Regions from separate parts of the Streptomyces formicae genome, predicted to be linked through region 1. Evidence: riboswitches for the same ligand, from Rfam matches in the RefSeq annotation. Region 1 holds a riboswitch; the other holds the start of a gene.
The links. Region 1 has a riboswitch for cyclic di-AMP ahead of KY5_RS24855 (C40 family peptidase). Riboswitches for the same ligand answer to the same signal wherever they lie in the genome.
Positions count from the first base shown of each region.

Region 2: another riboswitch for cyclic di-AMP. It lies ahead of KY5_RS30390 (M23 family metallopeptidase); the one in region 1 lies ahead of KY5_RS24855 (C40 family peptidase).

Region 1 is NZ_CP022685.1:5,678,895-5,686,644, forward strand. Features, by position in the region: gene KY5_RS24825 (ATP-binding protein) at 1-6, shown strand, start outside; gene KY5_RS24830 (LuxR C-terminal-related transcriptional regulator) at 3-728, shown strand; gene KY5_RS24835 (hypothetical protein) at 733-1,353, opposite strand; gene KY5_RS24840 (C40 family peptidase) at 1,432-2,481, opposite strand; gene KY5_RS24845 (hypothetical protein) at 2,827-3,180, shown strand; gene KY5_RS24850 (MerR family transcriptional regulator) at 3,399-4,319, shown strand; gene KY5_RS24855 (C40 family peptidase) at 4,358-5,566, opposite strand; cyclic di-AMP (ydaO/yuaA leader) riboswitch at 5,574-5,737, opposite strand; gene KY5_RS24860 (ATP-dependent DNA helicase) at 5,981-7,750, shown strand, end outside.
Region 2 is NZ_CP022685.1:6,931,879-6,939,628, forward strand. Features, by position in the region: gene KY5_RS30380 (M16 family metallopeptidase) at 1-1,213, shown strand, start outside; gene KY5_RS30385 (M16 family metallopeptidase) at 1,210-2,595, shown strand; cyclic di-AMP (ydaO/yuaA leader) riboswitch at 2,792-2,953, shown strand; gene KY5_RS30390 (M23 family metallopeptidase) at 2,966-3,766, shown strand; gene KY5_RS30395 (GntR family transcriptional regulator) at 3,982-4,668, shown strand; gene KY5_RS30400 (HPr family phosphocarrier protein) at 4,801-5,082, opposite strand; gene KY5_RS30410 (bifunctional GNAT family N-acetyltransferase/acetate--CoA ligase family protein) at 5,238-7,750, shown strand, end outside.

The DNA.
Region 1 (7,750 bases):
ACATGAGCGACGCGACCGAGGCGAACGAGCCCGCGGAGCAGGCCGGGGCGGGCGGGAGCGAGGGCGGGCGTCGTGTGCGGGTCGTCCTGGTCGACGACCACCGGATGTTCCGTACGGGCGTGCAGGCCGAGATCGGCAGGACCGACGTCACGGGCGTCGAGGTCGTCGGGGAGGCGGCCGACGTCGACCAGGCGGTCACGGTCATCACGACCACGCGACCCGAGGTCGTCCTCCTGGACGTGCACCTGCCCGGCGGCGGCGGGGTGGAAGTCCTGCGCCGCTGCGCCCCGTTGATGACCGCCGCGACGGACCCGGTGCGCTTCCTCGCGCTCTCGGTCTCCGACGCCGCCGAGGACGTCATCGGCGTCATCAGGGGCGGGGCCCGCGGCTACGTCACCAAGACCATCACCGGCACGGACCTGGTGGACTCGATCTTCCGGGTGCAGGAGGGCGACGCGGTGTTCTCGCCGCGGCTCGCCGGGTTCGTCCTGGACGCCTTCGCCTCCACCGACGCGCCCCCGGTCGACGAGGACCTGGACCGCCTCACCCAGCGCGAGCGCGAGGTGCTGCGGCTCATCGCGCGCGGGTACGCGTACAAGGAGATCGCCAAGCAGCTCTTCATCTCGGTGAAGACGGTGGAGTCGCACGTGTCGGCGGTGCTGAGGAAGCTTCAGCTGTCCAACCGGCACGAGCTGACGCGGTGGGCGACGGCGCGGCGGCTGGTCTGAGGTCTCACCTCGGGGCCGGGCCGAGCCTGCGCAGGGCCCAGCGGTAGTGGCGGGCGGCCTTCGCGGCGCCGATGAGGCCCGTCAGCCACAGGACCAGGCCCGCGCCCATGCCGAGCGCGACGTCGGCGTAGGTGTCGCGTCCCGGTTCGGCGTACGCGGCAGCGGCGAAGGACGCCCACAGGCCGAGCGCGCAGACGGCGAGCGAGGACAGCAGCCAGAAGAGGCTGAGGCCGGGGGAGCGCAGCCGGGCGTCGGTGGCCGGGTGGGTGTCCAACGCGAGCCAGGCGTCGGTGAGTTCGCGCAGCCGACGGTCGTGGCGGATGCCGAGGACGACGCCGATCACCGAGGGGGCGAGTGCCGCCACGCCCAGCACCACGAGGACCGGGCCGAGCAGGAAGAAGCTGGGGTCCTTGTCGTCGATGAACTGCAGCGGCAGCGTGAGGAGCGCACAGCCGACCACGCCTCCGAGGCCGCACAGCCACAGCAGCAGGAGCCGGTGCACGCCCAAGTGCCGCCTGCGCAAGTCGTCGAGGGCCATGCCGCGGTCGGTGAGCAGCGTCTGCCGGTCCGGCCAGGTGCGCAGGTGCGCGGGTGGTGGGGGCGGCGGCAGCGTACGGCTAGGCATGGACGTGACATTACCCGCGGCCTTATGGCCGGATCGCGCCGACCGGGTGGCCGGATCGTTTGGGGCTCAACGGCCCCTTCACACCACGCGGGTGGCGCCCGCGAACGGCATCTGGTCGATGGGCGCGAGCCGCACCGGAGCGCTCGGGTTGGGGGCGTGGATCATCTGGCCATGGCCCACGTAGATGCCGACGTGGCTGATGCCCGAGTAGAAGAACACCAGGTCACCGGGGCGCAGCGCGGAGCGTGACACGCGTTCGCCGGCGGCGATCTGGGCGTAGGTGGTGCGGGGGAGCGAGACGCCGGCGGAACGGTAGGCGGCCTGGGTGAGCCCCGAGCAGTCGAAGGCGCCCGGCCCTGTGGCGCCCCAGACGTAAGGGCTGCCGATGGCCTTGTAGGCGTATGCGACGGCGGACGCCGCACGGGTGTTGGGGGCCTTGGCCGCACCGCCGACGGCGGCGTCACGGGCGTCCGAGCGGGTGGCGCGGTCGCCGTCGGGGTGTGCCAGCTCGGCGCGCTGGTCGCCGGTGAGCTGGGAGAGGAGCCGCTTGGCCTCGTCGAGCTTGCCGGTGATCGTCTTCTTCTGCTTCTTCAGCTCCGCCTGGCGCTTGTGGAAGGCGGCGAGGCGGTCGTCCGCCTCGGAGCGCAGCTGGTCGATCTCCTGGAGCTGCTTGTGTATGCCGCTGACGGTCGCCGCCTGGCGGTTGCCCGCCCGCTCGGTGAGCGCGGCGCGGTCGAGGAACTGCTGGGGGTCGGAGGAGAGGGCGAGCTGCACGGTCGGGTCGATGCCGCCGGTGCGGTACTGGGCGGCGGCGTACGAACCGATCTCGTCGCGGGCGGAGTTGAGCTTCTCCGTCCTGCGGGCCGCCTCGTCGCGCAGCACTCCGAGGGACTTCTCGGCCTTCTCGGCCTTCTCCTTCGCGCCGTTGTACTTCTCGGTGGCGATCTCCGCCTCGCGGTAGAGCGAGTCGACCTTGGACTTCACCTCGGCGGGGCTGAGGCGGGGTTCCGCGTGCCCCACGCCGTCGAACGCGGTCGCCGACGCGGCCCCGGCGAGGGCGATGGTGACGGCCGTGCGAGCGGTGTTTCCGCTGAGCGAGCGCTGCTTGGGCTTGCGGTGCGCTGACACGAAGTGGAGCTCCTCACGTGTCCGGCGGCGGCCCGCACAGGGGGAGCGGACCGCCGCCGGTTCCTCGGCGGTGGTGGCCGACTGCCGCCCCGGGTCCGGGCGGCGGTGGGGAGCCGGTCACCTGGTGGAGGACGCTAAACCTGACCGTCACGGCCTGGTGAGGGATTGCGCGGAAGTGGAGGATGTGGACAGCACGGTGACTGAATGTGATCGCGCGAATCGCCCTTGAACACCCACTTCACATGGCTCTATGACCGATGTGACGTTTGTGCCCCGACGGCTCGCCTGGCGGTGATAAGGGACCGGCCGTCCCGGGGAAAACAGGCCCCGGTTAGGCTCCGGCTCATGGACGTACTCATCCATCTCTTCGTCGGCCTGCACATCATCGGCATCGCCTCGCTCCTGGGCGGCTTCCTGACCCAGATGAAGCAGATGGGCCAGGGCACCGCCCGCTTCAGCCCCGCGATGCTGCACGGCGCGCTGACCATGCTCGTCACCGGTGTCGTCCTGGTCGGCCTGAACCAGGCGGACGACAACCCGGTCAACAACCTCAAGATCGGCATCAAGATGGCCGTGCTGATCGTGATCCTCGCGCTGGTCTATGTGAAGCGGGACGAGGAGAAGGTCGACAAGGGGATGTTCGGGGCGGTGGGTCTGCTGACCGTGGCGAACATCTTCATCGCGGTGCTCTGGACCTGAGTTTTCCGCCCTCTACGCGCGCGTGGCCCGCATCCCCTGGAGGATGCGGGCCACGCGCGCGTAGAGGGTGCTTCGCGTAGAGGGTGCTTTTCGGTCGGCCGGGGTTGCACCTTCCGTAGCGGCATGTGGTGCGGTGGACCTGCGCCCCGATCACTGCTTGCCCGATTACTACTTGCCTGATCCCTACGTCCCGATCCCTTGAGGAAAGGCCCCGGCTCATGCGTTCGTCTTTCACGCCGCCCCGCCAGGTCAAGATCGGGGACGCGGCGGCCTTCGTCGGCAGCACGCCACGAGCGATTCGCCACTACCACGAGATCGGTCTGCTCCCCGAGCCCGAGCGGGGCGGCGACGGCCGTCGCCGCTACGGGTACGAGGACATGATCCGCCTGCTGTGGATCCGCAAGACCGCCGACGCCGGGATCGCCCTGGACGACATCCGCGACGCCTTCACCACCGACACCGCCTCTGCCGGGGCGGACGGCGGGGACGGCGGAGACGGCATCGCGGGCGTCCTGGAGCGGCTGGAGGAAACCCTCGCCGAGCAGGAGGCGGAAGTGCGGCGGCAACGGGCCGCCGTGCGGCGGATGCGCACCGAGGGCAGCCGGACGGGCCTGCTCTCCGACTTCGTCACCGCACGCCTCAAGGACCTGCCGGAGGGCTCCCTGCGCCAGGCGGACCTGGACGGTCTGCTGGTCACCGAGCGGATCTTCGGTCCGCTCGGCGCGGCCGTCCAGGCCACCCGCTTCATCGCCCTGGCCACGCATCCCGCTCTGCGGAAGGAATCCGACCGCATCGAGGACGCCGAGGAGGCGCTCGACGACAGCGTCGCCGTCGACGATCCACGGGTGGCTCAAGTGGCCGTCGAGCGGCACGCCTTCGAGAACGCCCTCTACGCCGTCATCGAGGAGTCCGGCCTGGCCGCGGACGACGACGCCCTCTTCGACGCCTGGGACGCCCTGCACCCTGCTACCGCCGCTGACGGCGAGGACGAGGCCGACCTCGGCTCAGGCGGGCGGCAGGCCGACTCCATGAGCGTCCTCGAAGCCACGGGCAAGATGCCCTACGACTTCTCCCCGGCCCGCCTGCGCTGTATGGAACTGGCCGAAGAACTGTCCGCCCAAGACCCACCCGCACCCTGAGACCTCGCCGATCGGCCCCTTCCGTACTCAGGCCGTACTCAGGCGGGACGCACCACGCTGTGGATCGGCATGTAGTAGATCGACTCGACGCGGACGTTCGCGCCCGGCTTCGGGGCGTGGATCATCTTGCCGTTGCCGATGTAGATCCCGACGTGGCTGATGTCGTCGTAGAAGAAGACCAGGTCGCCCGGCTTGGCGTCGGCCGTCTTCACCGTCGTGCCGACCTTCACCTGGTCCCACGTGGTGCGCGGCAGGGAGATCCCGGCGGCCTTCCACGCGTCCTGGGTGAGCCCGGAGCAGTCGTAGGAGTCGGGGCCCGTCGCGCCCCAGACGTACGGCTTGCCGATCTGGGCCTCGGCGAAGTCGATCACCTTCGCGGCCTTGGTGGCGTAGCTGCCGTCCGTGCTCCCCGAGCCCGAACCGGTGCCCGAGCCCGATCCGGAGCCGGAACCCGAGCCGGAACCGGAGTCCTGGCCCCCGTCCTTCTCCTTCTGCTTCTCCTTCTGGGCCGCCTCTTCCGCCTTGCGCTCGCGCTCCGCCTCGGCGGCCTGCTTGCGGGCCAGCTCCTCGGCCTTGCGCTTGGCCTCCTGCTCCTTCTTTCGCTCGATCGACGCGAGCCTGGCCTTCTCCTCCGCGGTCAGCTCCGACAGGAGCTTGCGGGCCTCGCCCAGCTTCTTCTGGACGGTCCGCTTGCTCGTCCTGAGGTCGTCCCGCGAGTCGGTCAGCGTCTTGAGGCTCTTCGCCGCCTTCGTGCGCTGCTTCGTCGCCGAGACCTGCTCGGTCTGGTAGTCGTCGACCGCCTTCTTCTGGCGCTCGGTGAGCCGGTCCGACAGGTGGTTCTGGTCGAAGTAGCCCTGCGGATCGTTGGCGAGCATCATCGTCGCCGTCTCGGAGACGGCGCCGGTGCGGTACTGCGCGGCGGCGAAGGAGCCGAGCTCCTGGCGGGCCTCGTTCAGCTTCTCGGTGCGCTTGGCCACGTCGTCCAGGAGATGGTCGACCTTCTTGCGCTGCTTGCCGGTCTTCTCCTTGGCCGAGTTGTACTTCTGGGTGGCCACGCCCGCCTGGTGGTAGAGGTCGTCGACCTTCTTCTGCACTTCTTCGAGGCTGGGCTTCGTCGGCGCTGAGGGGGCCGCCTGCGCGCTCTGCGACAGGAGTGCCACCGAGGTGAGGGCGGCCGTGGTGATGCCGATGGCGGGGGCCGTGCGTTTACCGGCTGCCCGGGTCCGCGGCTTGCGGTGCGACGCCAAGAGAGGCGACTCCTTCCGTAGACCGCCTACCGGGTTAGCTGTCGGGTTCGGGCGGACGATCCGGAAGGTTGCCCTACGGTCCCGTACGTCGTGCTTCGTACGGGGCCGATTCACCCCAAGGTCTTGGTGGGTCCCCGGCTCCGACCATGTCGAACTCGGCGGAGGCCACCCGTTCCCGGCGGGGTTCGCCGGTGGGGGGACGAGCAGCCCGCGCAGCACGCTAGCCAACTCGTGTGGCCCGTGTGAAGGTTGATGTTCGATATGCCCGATACATTTTCGTGACTTTTCGAAGCGCCCGATGGGGGCATGCCGCGCGAAAGCGGAGCGTGACCGCCCGGGGGCGGGACGTCATCGGGCGGAGGTGGCCGGAACCCGGGGCGGGTTGTCAGTGGGGCCGCCTAGACTCGGGAGGCGATGAGCAGCCTCTTTGATGACAGCTTCCTGGCGGACCTGCAGCCCTCACGGGCCGCGGACGAAGAGCCCCCGCCGCCACCCGAGGACACCGCTCCGGAGCCCGTTCCGGACGATCTGTTCGACGGGAAGTTCGACGCGCCCATGACCCGGGACACGCACTACCGCGGTGGTGCCCCGCGCCCGGTCATCGACCCGGCGACGCTTCTCGACGGTCTCAACGAGAACCAGCGCGCGGCCGTCGTGCACGCGGGCTCCCCGCTGCTCATCGTCGCCGGTGCCGGTTCCGGCAAGACCCGCGTGCTGACCCACCGCATCGCGTACCTCCTCGCCGAGCGCGGCGCCCACCCCGGCCAGATCCTCGCGATCACCTTCACGAACAAGGCCGCGGGCGAGATGAAGGAGCGCGTCGAGCAGCTCGTCGGCCCCCGGGCGAACGCGATGTGGGTGTCGACGTTCCACAGCGCCTGCGTCCGCATCCTGCGCCGCGAGTACAAGAAGCTGGGCTTCACGTCCTCCTTCTCGATCTACGACGCCGCGGACTCCAAGCGTCTGATGGCCCTGGTCTGCCGCGATCTGGACCTCGACCCGAAGAAGTTCCCGCCGAAGTCCTTCAGCGCCAAGATCTCCAACCTGAAGAACGAGCTGATCGACGAGGAGGACTTCGCGGGCCAGGCCGCCGACGGCTTCGAGAAGACCCTCGCCCAGGCCTACGCGATGTACCAGTCCCGCCTCCGCGAGGCGAACGCACTGGACTTCGACGACCTGATCATGACGACGGTCCACCTCCTGCGCGCCTTCCCCGACGTCGCCGAGCACTACAGGCGCCGCTTCCGGCACGTCATGGTCGACGAGTACCAGGACACCAACCACGCGCAGTACGCCTTGGTGCGCGAGCTGGTCGGCCCCTCCGGAGGCGAGGGCGACGACCCCGGCGAGCTCTGTGTGGTGGGTGACGCGGACCAGTCGATCTACGCCTTCCGCGGCGCCACCATCCGCAACATCCTCCAGTTCGAGGAGGACTACACGGACGCGACGACGATCCTCCTGGAGCAGAACTACCGCTCCACGCAGACGATCCTGACCGCCGCGAACGCGGTCATCGAGCGGAACGAGAGCCGCCGCCCGAAGAACCTGTGGACCAACCAGGGCGCGGGCGCGCGCATCACGGGATACGTCGCGGACACCGAGCACGACGAGGCGCAGTTCGTCGCCGACGAGATCGACCGGCTCACCGACGCGGGCGACGCGAAGGCGGGCGACGTCGCGATCTTCTACCGTACGAACGCGCAGTCCCGTGTCTTCGAAGAGATCTTCATCCGCGTCGGCCTGCCCTACAAGGTCGTCGGCGGCGTGCGCTTCTACGAGCGCAAGGAGGTCAGGGACGTCCTCGCGTACCTGCGCGTGCTCGCCAACCCCGAGGACGCGGTGCCGCTGCGGCGCATCCTCAACGTCCCCAAGCGAGGCATCGGCGACCGCGCCGAGGCGATGATCGACGCGCTGTCCCAGCGCGAGAAGATCTCCTTCCCGCAGGCGCTGCGCCGCGTCGACGAGGCGTACGGCATGGCCGCCAGGTCGACCAATGCCGTCAGGCGTTTCAACACGCTGATGGAGGAGCTGCGGACCATCGTCGAGTCCGGCGCGGGCCCGGCGGTCGTCCTGGAGGCCGTGCTCGAACGGACCGGCTATCTCGCCGAGTTGCAGGCGTCCACCGACCCGCAGGACGAGACGCGCATCGAGAACCTCCAGGAACTCGCCGCCGTGGCGCTGGAG
Region 2 (7,750 bases), 1.3 Mb from region 1:
CGTCGGATCCCGTCACGAGGTCAAGGGGCGAACCGGCCTCGCGCACCTCTTCGAGCACCTCATGTTCCAGGGTTCCCAGCAGGTGCACGGCAACGGCCACTTCGAACTGGTCCAGGGAGCGGGCGGTTCGCTCAACGGCACCACGAGCTTCGAGCGCACCAACTACTTCGAGACGATGCCGGCCCACCAGCTGGAGCTGGCCCTGTGGCTGGAGGCCGACCGGATGGGCTCGCTGCTCTCCGCGCTCGACGAAGAGTCCATGGAGAACCAGCGCGACGTCGTCAAGAACGAGCGCCGCCAGCGCTACGACAACGTTCCGTACGGCACGGCGTTCGAGAAGCTGACCGCTCTCTCGTACCCGGAGGGCCACCCGTACCACCACACGCCGATCGGCTCCATGGCCGACCTGGACGCGGCCACGCTGGAAGACGCCCGCGACTTCTTCCGTACGTACTACGCGCCCAACAACGCCGTCCTCTCCGTAGTCGGCGACATCGACCCGGAGCAGACGCTCGCCTGGGTCGAGAAGTACTTCGGGTCGATCCCCTCGCACGACGGCAAGCAGCCGCCGCGCGACGGCTCCCTGCCCGAGCGCATCGGCGAGCAGCTGCGCGAGGTCGTCGAGGAAGAGGTCCCTGCCCGCGCCCTGATGGCCGCCTACCGGCTGCCGGAGGACGGCACGCGCGCGTGCGACGCGGCGGACCTGGCGCTCACGGTGCTCGGCAGCGGCGAGTCGTCGCGGCTCTACAACCGCCTGGTGCGCCGTGACCGTACGGCGGTCGCGGCCGGGTTCGGCCTGCTGCGGCTCGCCGGGGCGCCCTCGCTGGGCTGGCTGGACGTGAAGACCTCCGGCGACGTCGAGGTGCCGGTGATCGAGGCCGCCGTCGACGACGAGCTCGCCCGCTTCGCCGCGGAGGGCCCCACTCCGGAGGAGATGGAGCGCGCCCAGGCGCAGTTGGAGCGCGAGTGGCTCGACCGCCTCGGCACGGTCGCGGGCCGCGCCGACGAACTGTGCAGGTACGCCGTCCTGTTCGGTGACCCGCAGCTCGCCCTGACCGCCGTCCAGCGCGTTCTCGATGTGACCGCCGAGGAGGTCCAGGAGATCGCCAAGGCCCGCCTGCGCCCCGACAACCGCGCGGTGCTCGTGTACGAGCCGGTGACCCCCGAAGACGGCGCCGACGCCGACGCAGACGACGAGGAGGCGGCGAAGTGACCGAGGCCGCGACGATGCAGTTCCACCCGCAGCCCCAGGCGGGCACCGCCACTCCCTGGGCCTTCCCCGCCCCCGAGCGCGGCACCCTCACCAACGGCCTCACGGTGCTGCGCTGCCACCGCCCCGGCCAGCAGGTGATCGCCGTCGAGATCCACCTCGAAGCGCCTCTCGAAGCCGAGCCCGCGGGCCTCGACGGCGTGGCCACGATCATGGCGAGGGCCTTCAACGAGGGCACCGACAAGCACTCCGCCGAGGAGTTCGCCGCCGAGCTCGACCGCTGTGGCGCGACGCTCGACGCGCACGCCGACCACCCGGGCGTACGCGTGTCGCTCGAAGTCCCGGTCTCCCGGCTCTCGAAGGGGCTCGGCCTGGTCGCCGACGCGCTGCGCGCCCCGGCCTTCGCGGACAGCGAGATCGAGCGCCTGGTGGCCAACCGCCTGGACGAGATCCCGCACGAGGCGGCCAACCCGGCCCGCCGCGCCGCCAAGGAGCTCTCCCGGCAGCTCTTCCCCGCGACCTCGCGCATGTCGCGGCCGCGCCAGGGCAGCGAGGAGACGGTCTCGGCCATCGACTCGGCGGCCGTGCGGGCCTTCTACGAGAAGCACGTCAGGCCCGCGACGGCCACCCTCGTCGTGGTCGGCGACCTCACGGGCACCGACCTGGACGCCGTCCTCGCGGACACCGTCGGCGCCTGGACCGGTGACACGGCGGAGGCGCGTCCGGTGCCTCCGGTGACCGCCGACGACACCGGCCGCGTCGTGATCGTGCACCGCCCTGGCGCGGTGCAGACGCAGCTCCTGATCGGCCGCATCGGCGCCGACCGGCACGACCGCGTCTGGCCCGCCCAGGTGCTCGGTACGTACTGCCTGGGCGGCACCCTCACCTCGCGCCTGGACCGCGTCCTGCGCGAGGAGAAGGGATACACCTACGGCGTACGGGCGTTCGGCCAGGTGCTGCGCTCCGGGCCGGACGGCTCCGGCGCGGCGATGCTCGCCATCAGCGGCTCGGTCGACACGGCGTCCACGGGCCCGGCGCTCGACGACCTCTGGAAGGTGCTGCGCACGCTGGCCGCCGAGGGCCTCACGGACGCCGAGCGCGACGTGGCCGTGCAGAACCTGGTGGGCGTGGCCCCGCTCAAGTACGAGATGGCGGCCTCCGTGGCGGCCACGCTCGCCGACCAGGTCGAGCAGCACCTGCCGGACGACTTCCAGGCGCAGCTGTACCGGCGGCTCGCCGCCACCGGCACCGTGGAGGCCACCGCGGCCGTCGTGAACGCCTTCCCGGAGGACCGCCTGGTGACGATCCTCGTCGGCGACGCGGAGGAGATCGAGGAGCCCGTCAGGGCGCTCGGGATCGGCGAAGTGACCGTCGTCACGAGCTGAGGGGCAGTCAGGACATATCGGGACCCCGGTGGCCGAAGTGACCGCCGGGGTCCCCATATGTCCGAATTCATATGGAGGTTGCCTGTCTGCCGTGTGGCGTGCGCTACAAAAAGCTAGTTCTGTTTGGCGATTGAAAGACGGTCCGTTTAGCTTCGATCCGGCTGTCCGTCACGCAGTACGTCGCATCCGCGGCACCGGACAGTCATCGCCGAGTCCCCGTACGGCGCGAGCCAGGGGAGCCGGGGACCCACACGTCCCTGGGGTGAATCGGGAACCTTGCCGCCAGGCGAGGAACTCGTAGGAGACCTTCCTGCTCCGAACCCGTCAGCTAACCCGGTAGGCGAGAAGGAAGGAAAGGATCAGCCGCTTCATGGCGTTCACCCGTGCCACCGGGAAGCACCGTCGCCCGAGCCGCCTCACGCGTACCACCGCGAACGTAGCTGGCGTCGCCGCGCTCACCACCACCGGTGTCATCGGAGGGCTGGCCGCTCCGGCGCTCGCCGCCGAAGACGCCGCCGTCGAGCACACCGGCCTCACCCAGGCCATCTCCGTGGGCGACTCGCTCGCCGAGAGCGTCGACGCCCAGGCCGCCGCGCAGAAGCAGGCCGCCGCCGACGCCGCTGCCGCGAAGCAGGCCGAAGAGGCCGCCAAGAAGAAGGCGGCCGAGGAGAAGCGCAAGGCCGAGGCCAAGGCGAAGGCCAAGGCCAAGGAGGAGCGCGAGGCCAAGGAGCGCGCCGCCCGCGAGGCCGAGCGCAAGCGCCTGAACACCTACGTCGCCCCGATCTCCGGCTCGTACGTCTCCACGGGCTACCAGACCGGCGGCGCCATGTGGTCCTCCGGCAGCCACACCGGCATCGACTTCCACGCCGCGTCCGGCACCTCGGTCCACGCGGTGGGCTCCGGCACCGTCGTCGAGGCCGGCTGGGGCGGCGCCTACGGCAACAACGTGGTCATCAAGATGAACGACGGCACGTACACCCAGTACGGCCACATGTCGTCCCTCGGCGTCACCGTCGGCCAGACGGTCACCCCGGGCCAGCAGATCGGCCTCTCGGGCTCCACCGGCAACTCCAGTGGCCCCCACCTCCACTTCGAGGCCCGCACCGGCGCCGACTACGGCTCGGACATGGACCCCATCGCGTACCTGCGCGGGCACGGCGTCAACGTCTGACCCGTCGCCCCCTGAACGACGCACCGAATGCCCCGGCTCACCGAGCCGGGGCATTCGCCGTTTCCCGGCCCTTGTCCTTGGCCTTGCCCTTGGTCTTGGCTAAAAGGTATCCATGGATTTCGGTCCGCCGTCGGAAATTCCGGCGCCCTGCAATAGAGTCGACGGGCGAGCGTCAATCGACCGCGTTTCGCGGGGATTAAGGCGGAGGTTGGGTCATGCGCATTCCCGCGCAATCGGTCTGCACGGCCATCCGGGACGACATCGTCTCCGGCGTCCACGAACGGGGCGGCCGGCTCACCGAGGAGCTCCTCGCACGGCGCTACGGAGTCTCGCGCGTGCCCGTGCGCGAGGCGCTGCGCACCCTGGAGGCCGAGGGTTTCGTGGTGACCCGCAGGCACGCGGGCGCGTGCGTGGCCGAGCCCACCGAGCGGGAGGCCGCCGACCTCCTGGAGGTCAGGGCGCTGCTCGAACCGCTCGCTGCGGCGCGCGCGGCGCAGCACCGCACCGAGGCGCACCTCAAGGTCCTCCGCGGCCTGGTCAGGCTCGGCCAGGAGCGCTCACGGCGCGGGCAGGGGGAGGACCTGCGCTCGCTCGTGGGCTGGTTCCACGAGACGCTCGCCCAGGCGTCCGGCGGCCCCGGCATCGGCGTGCTCCTCACCCAGCTGCGGCGCAAGGTCGACTGGATGTACGTCCTGGAGGCGCGGGCGGCCTCTACGGAGTCGTGGTCCGAGCGGGCGGCGATCGTCGGCGCGGTGGCCCGCGGGGACGCGGAGCGCGCCAGGTCGCTGACCGCGGCGCACGTGGAGCGGGCGAAGGGCGCGTACCGATTGCGCCCGTCGGCGCGGGGCGACGGTGTGAGCGAAGTGCAACCTGCAGTAAACACGGCGGCGCTCCGGAATTAACACGGGCGCCGTATACAAGAAGTAGGTAAAGCGGGACGGCTCTCTTTTTATTCTCTCTACATACGTCGATGGGGTCGCCCGGAATTCCGGGCGACCCCATCGACGTATTTCGTGGAACGTGTCCGACGTGTCCTAGACCGTCTCCGGAAGCTCCTCGAGCCCCTCGGCGACGAGCTTCGCCAGACGGTCGAGGGCGGCGTCCGCACCCTCGGCGTCGGAGGCGAGCACGATCTCCTCGCCGCCCTGGGCGCCCAGGCCGAGCACCGCGAGCATCGAGGCGGCGTTGACCGGGTTGCCGTCGGCCTTGGCGATCGTCACGGGGACGCCGGCGGCCGTGGCCGCGCGGACGAAGATGGAGGCGGGTCGGGCGTGGAGGCCCTCGGCCCAGCCGACGTTGACGCGGCGCTCAGCCATGTGTTGCTGCCCTTCCAGGTGTTTCACACTTGTCTAGACCAGTGTCTCATGCCGTCACGGGTGGTCTGCCGGACGTACGTCCCGCTCCCGGTCGCCTTTCGACCTGTCCTAGCCTGCCCCGGCCCCAGCGGGCGCGCGACCCGTACCCTGGCCCCATGCAGAGCCCGTCGGATCAGCCGGATCGGCACGACTATCCCGCCCACTGGGAAGCCGATGTGGTGCTGCGCGACGGGGGCACCGCCCGGATCAGGCCCATCACGGCCGAGGACGCGGACCGTCTCGTCAGCTTCTACGAGCAGGTCTCGGACGAGTCGAAGTACTACCGGTTCTTCGCGCCCTACCCCCGCCTCTCCGCCAAGGACGTGCACCGGTTCACCCATCACGACCAGGTGGACCGCGTGGGGCTCGCGGCGACCGTCGGCGGCGAGTTCATCGCCACCGTGCGCTACGACCGCATCGACGGACGCGGCATGGCCGCCAGCGCGCCCGCCGACGAGGCCGAGGTCGCCTTCCTCGTGCAGGACGCCCACCAGGGCAGGGGAGTGGCCTCCACGCTCCTCGAGCACATCGCGGCCGTCGCCAGGGAGCGCGGCATCCGCCGCTTCGTGGCCGAGGTGCTGCCCGCCAACACCAAGATGATCAAGGTGTTCACGGACGCGGGCTACCAGCAGAAGCGCAGCTTCGAGGACGGCGTCGTACGCCTGGAGTTCGATCTGGAGCCGACCGACCGCTCGCTCGCCGTGCAGCGCGCCCGCGAGCACCGTGCCGAGGCGCGGTCCGTGCAGCGACTCCTGACCCCCCGCTCGGTCGCCGTGGTCGGCGTGGGCCGCGCCCCCGGCGGGGTCGGCCGCAGCGTGCTGCGCAACCTCCAGGAGGCCGGATACGCCGGTCGGCTGTACGCGGTGAACGGCGAGTTCGACGGCGACGGCGAGCTCGACGGGGTGCCCGCCCACCGCTCCGTGCGGGACATCGACACCGGTGAGCCGGTCGACCTCGCGGTCGTTGCGGTGCCCGCGGAACGGGTGCCGCGGGTCGTCGCCGAGTGCGGTGAGCGCGGCGTGCAGGGCCTGGTGGTGATCTCCGCGGGGTATGCGGAGAGCGGCGCCGAGGGGCGCGAGCGGCAGCGCGAACTGGTGCGCCAGGCACGGTCGTACGGCATGCGCATCATCGGCCCGAACGCCTTCGGGGTCATCAACACCTCTCCGGAGGTGCGGCTCAACGCCTCGCTCGCGCCCGAGGGACCCGCGCGCGGCAGGATCGGTCTGTTCACGCAGTCCGGCGCGATCGGCATCGCCCTGCTGTCCGGCCTCCACCGGAGGGGCGCGGGCCTCTCCACGTTCGTGGGTTCGGGCAACCGTGCGGACGTGTCGGGCAACGACGTCCTCCAGTACTGGTACGAGGACCCGGACACCGACGTCACGCTGATGTACCTGGAGACCATCGGCAACCCCCGCAAGTTCACCCGCCTCGCCCGCCGTTCGGCGAGCGCCAAGCCGCTCGTCGTGGTGCAGGGCGCCCGGCACAGCGGCATCGCGCCGACCGGGCACGCCGTGCAGCCCACGCGCCTGCCGCACGCCACCGTCTCCGCGCTGCTGCGCCAGGCGGGTGTCATCCGCGTCGACACGGTCACGGAGATGGTCGACGCGGGGCTGCTCCTCGCGGGCCAGCCGCTGCCCGCGGGGCCGCGCGTGGCGATCCTCGGCAACTCCGAGTCGCTCGGGCTCCTCACGTACGACGCGTGCGTGGCCGACGGGCTGCGGCCGCTGCCGCCGCGCGATCTGACGACCGGGGCGACGCCCGCGGACTTCAGGGCCGCGCTCGCCGACGCGTTGTCGGACGACGGGTGTGACGCGGTGATCGTCAACGCGATTCCGTGGGTGCGGGAGGACGGGGGCGCTGCCGACCCCGAGACCCTGGCCACGGAGTTGCGGGCCGCCGCCGCGCGCTGCTCTGCGAAGCCGGTCGCCGTGGTTCACGTCGAGCTTGGTGGGCTTGCTGCCGCGTTGGCCGCTGCTACTAGTACCCGGCCTGATGCTCCAGTACCGGTACTCCGCGACGGGGGTTGTGCCCACCCGTCCCGCCGTGCGGGACGCCTGCCCACAACAGGAGCGACTCACCCGGAGGACTACCGCATCCCCGCCTACCCCGCCGCCGAGCGGGCCGTGCGGGCCCTCTCCGAAGCGGTCAAGTACGCGCAGTGGCGGCGCGATGCCGCCGAGCCCGGGCGGGTGCACGAGTACGAGGACATCGACGAGGGCGGGGCCGCCGAGCGGATCGGGGAGCTGCTCGCCGGTGAGGACGATCCGCGCGGCGCCACCCTCGGCCAGGACGACGCCCACGAACTGCTCGGGCGCTACGGCATTCGCGTACGCCGCGCCCTGCCCGCGCCCGATCCGGACGCGGCCGCCGCGGCCGCCCGCACGCTCGGCTATCCCGTCGCCCTGAAGACCACGGCCCCGCACCTGCGCCACCGCGCCGACCTCGGCGGCGTCCGCCTCGACCTCGCGGACGAGGAGCAGTTGCGCAGGGCCTACCAGGAGTTGACCGACACCTTCGGCAAGCCCGCCGAGCTGCGTCCGGTCGTCCAGGGGATGGTCCCGCGCGGCGTCGACACCGTCGTCCGCGCGGTCATCGACCCGGCGGCCGGAGCGGTGCTCTCCTTCGGTCT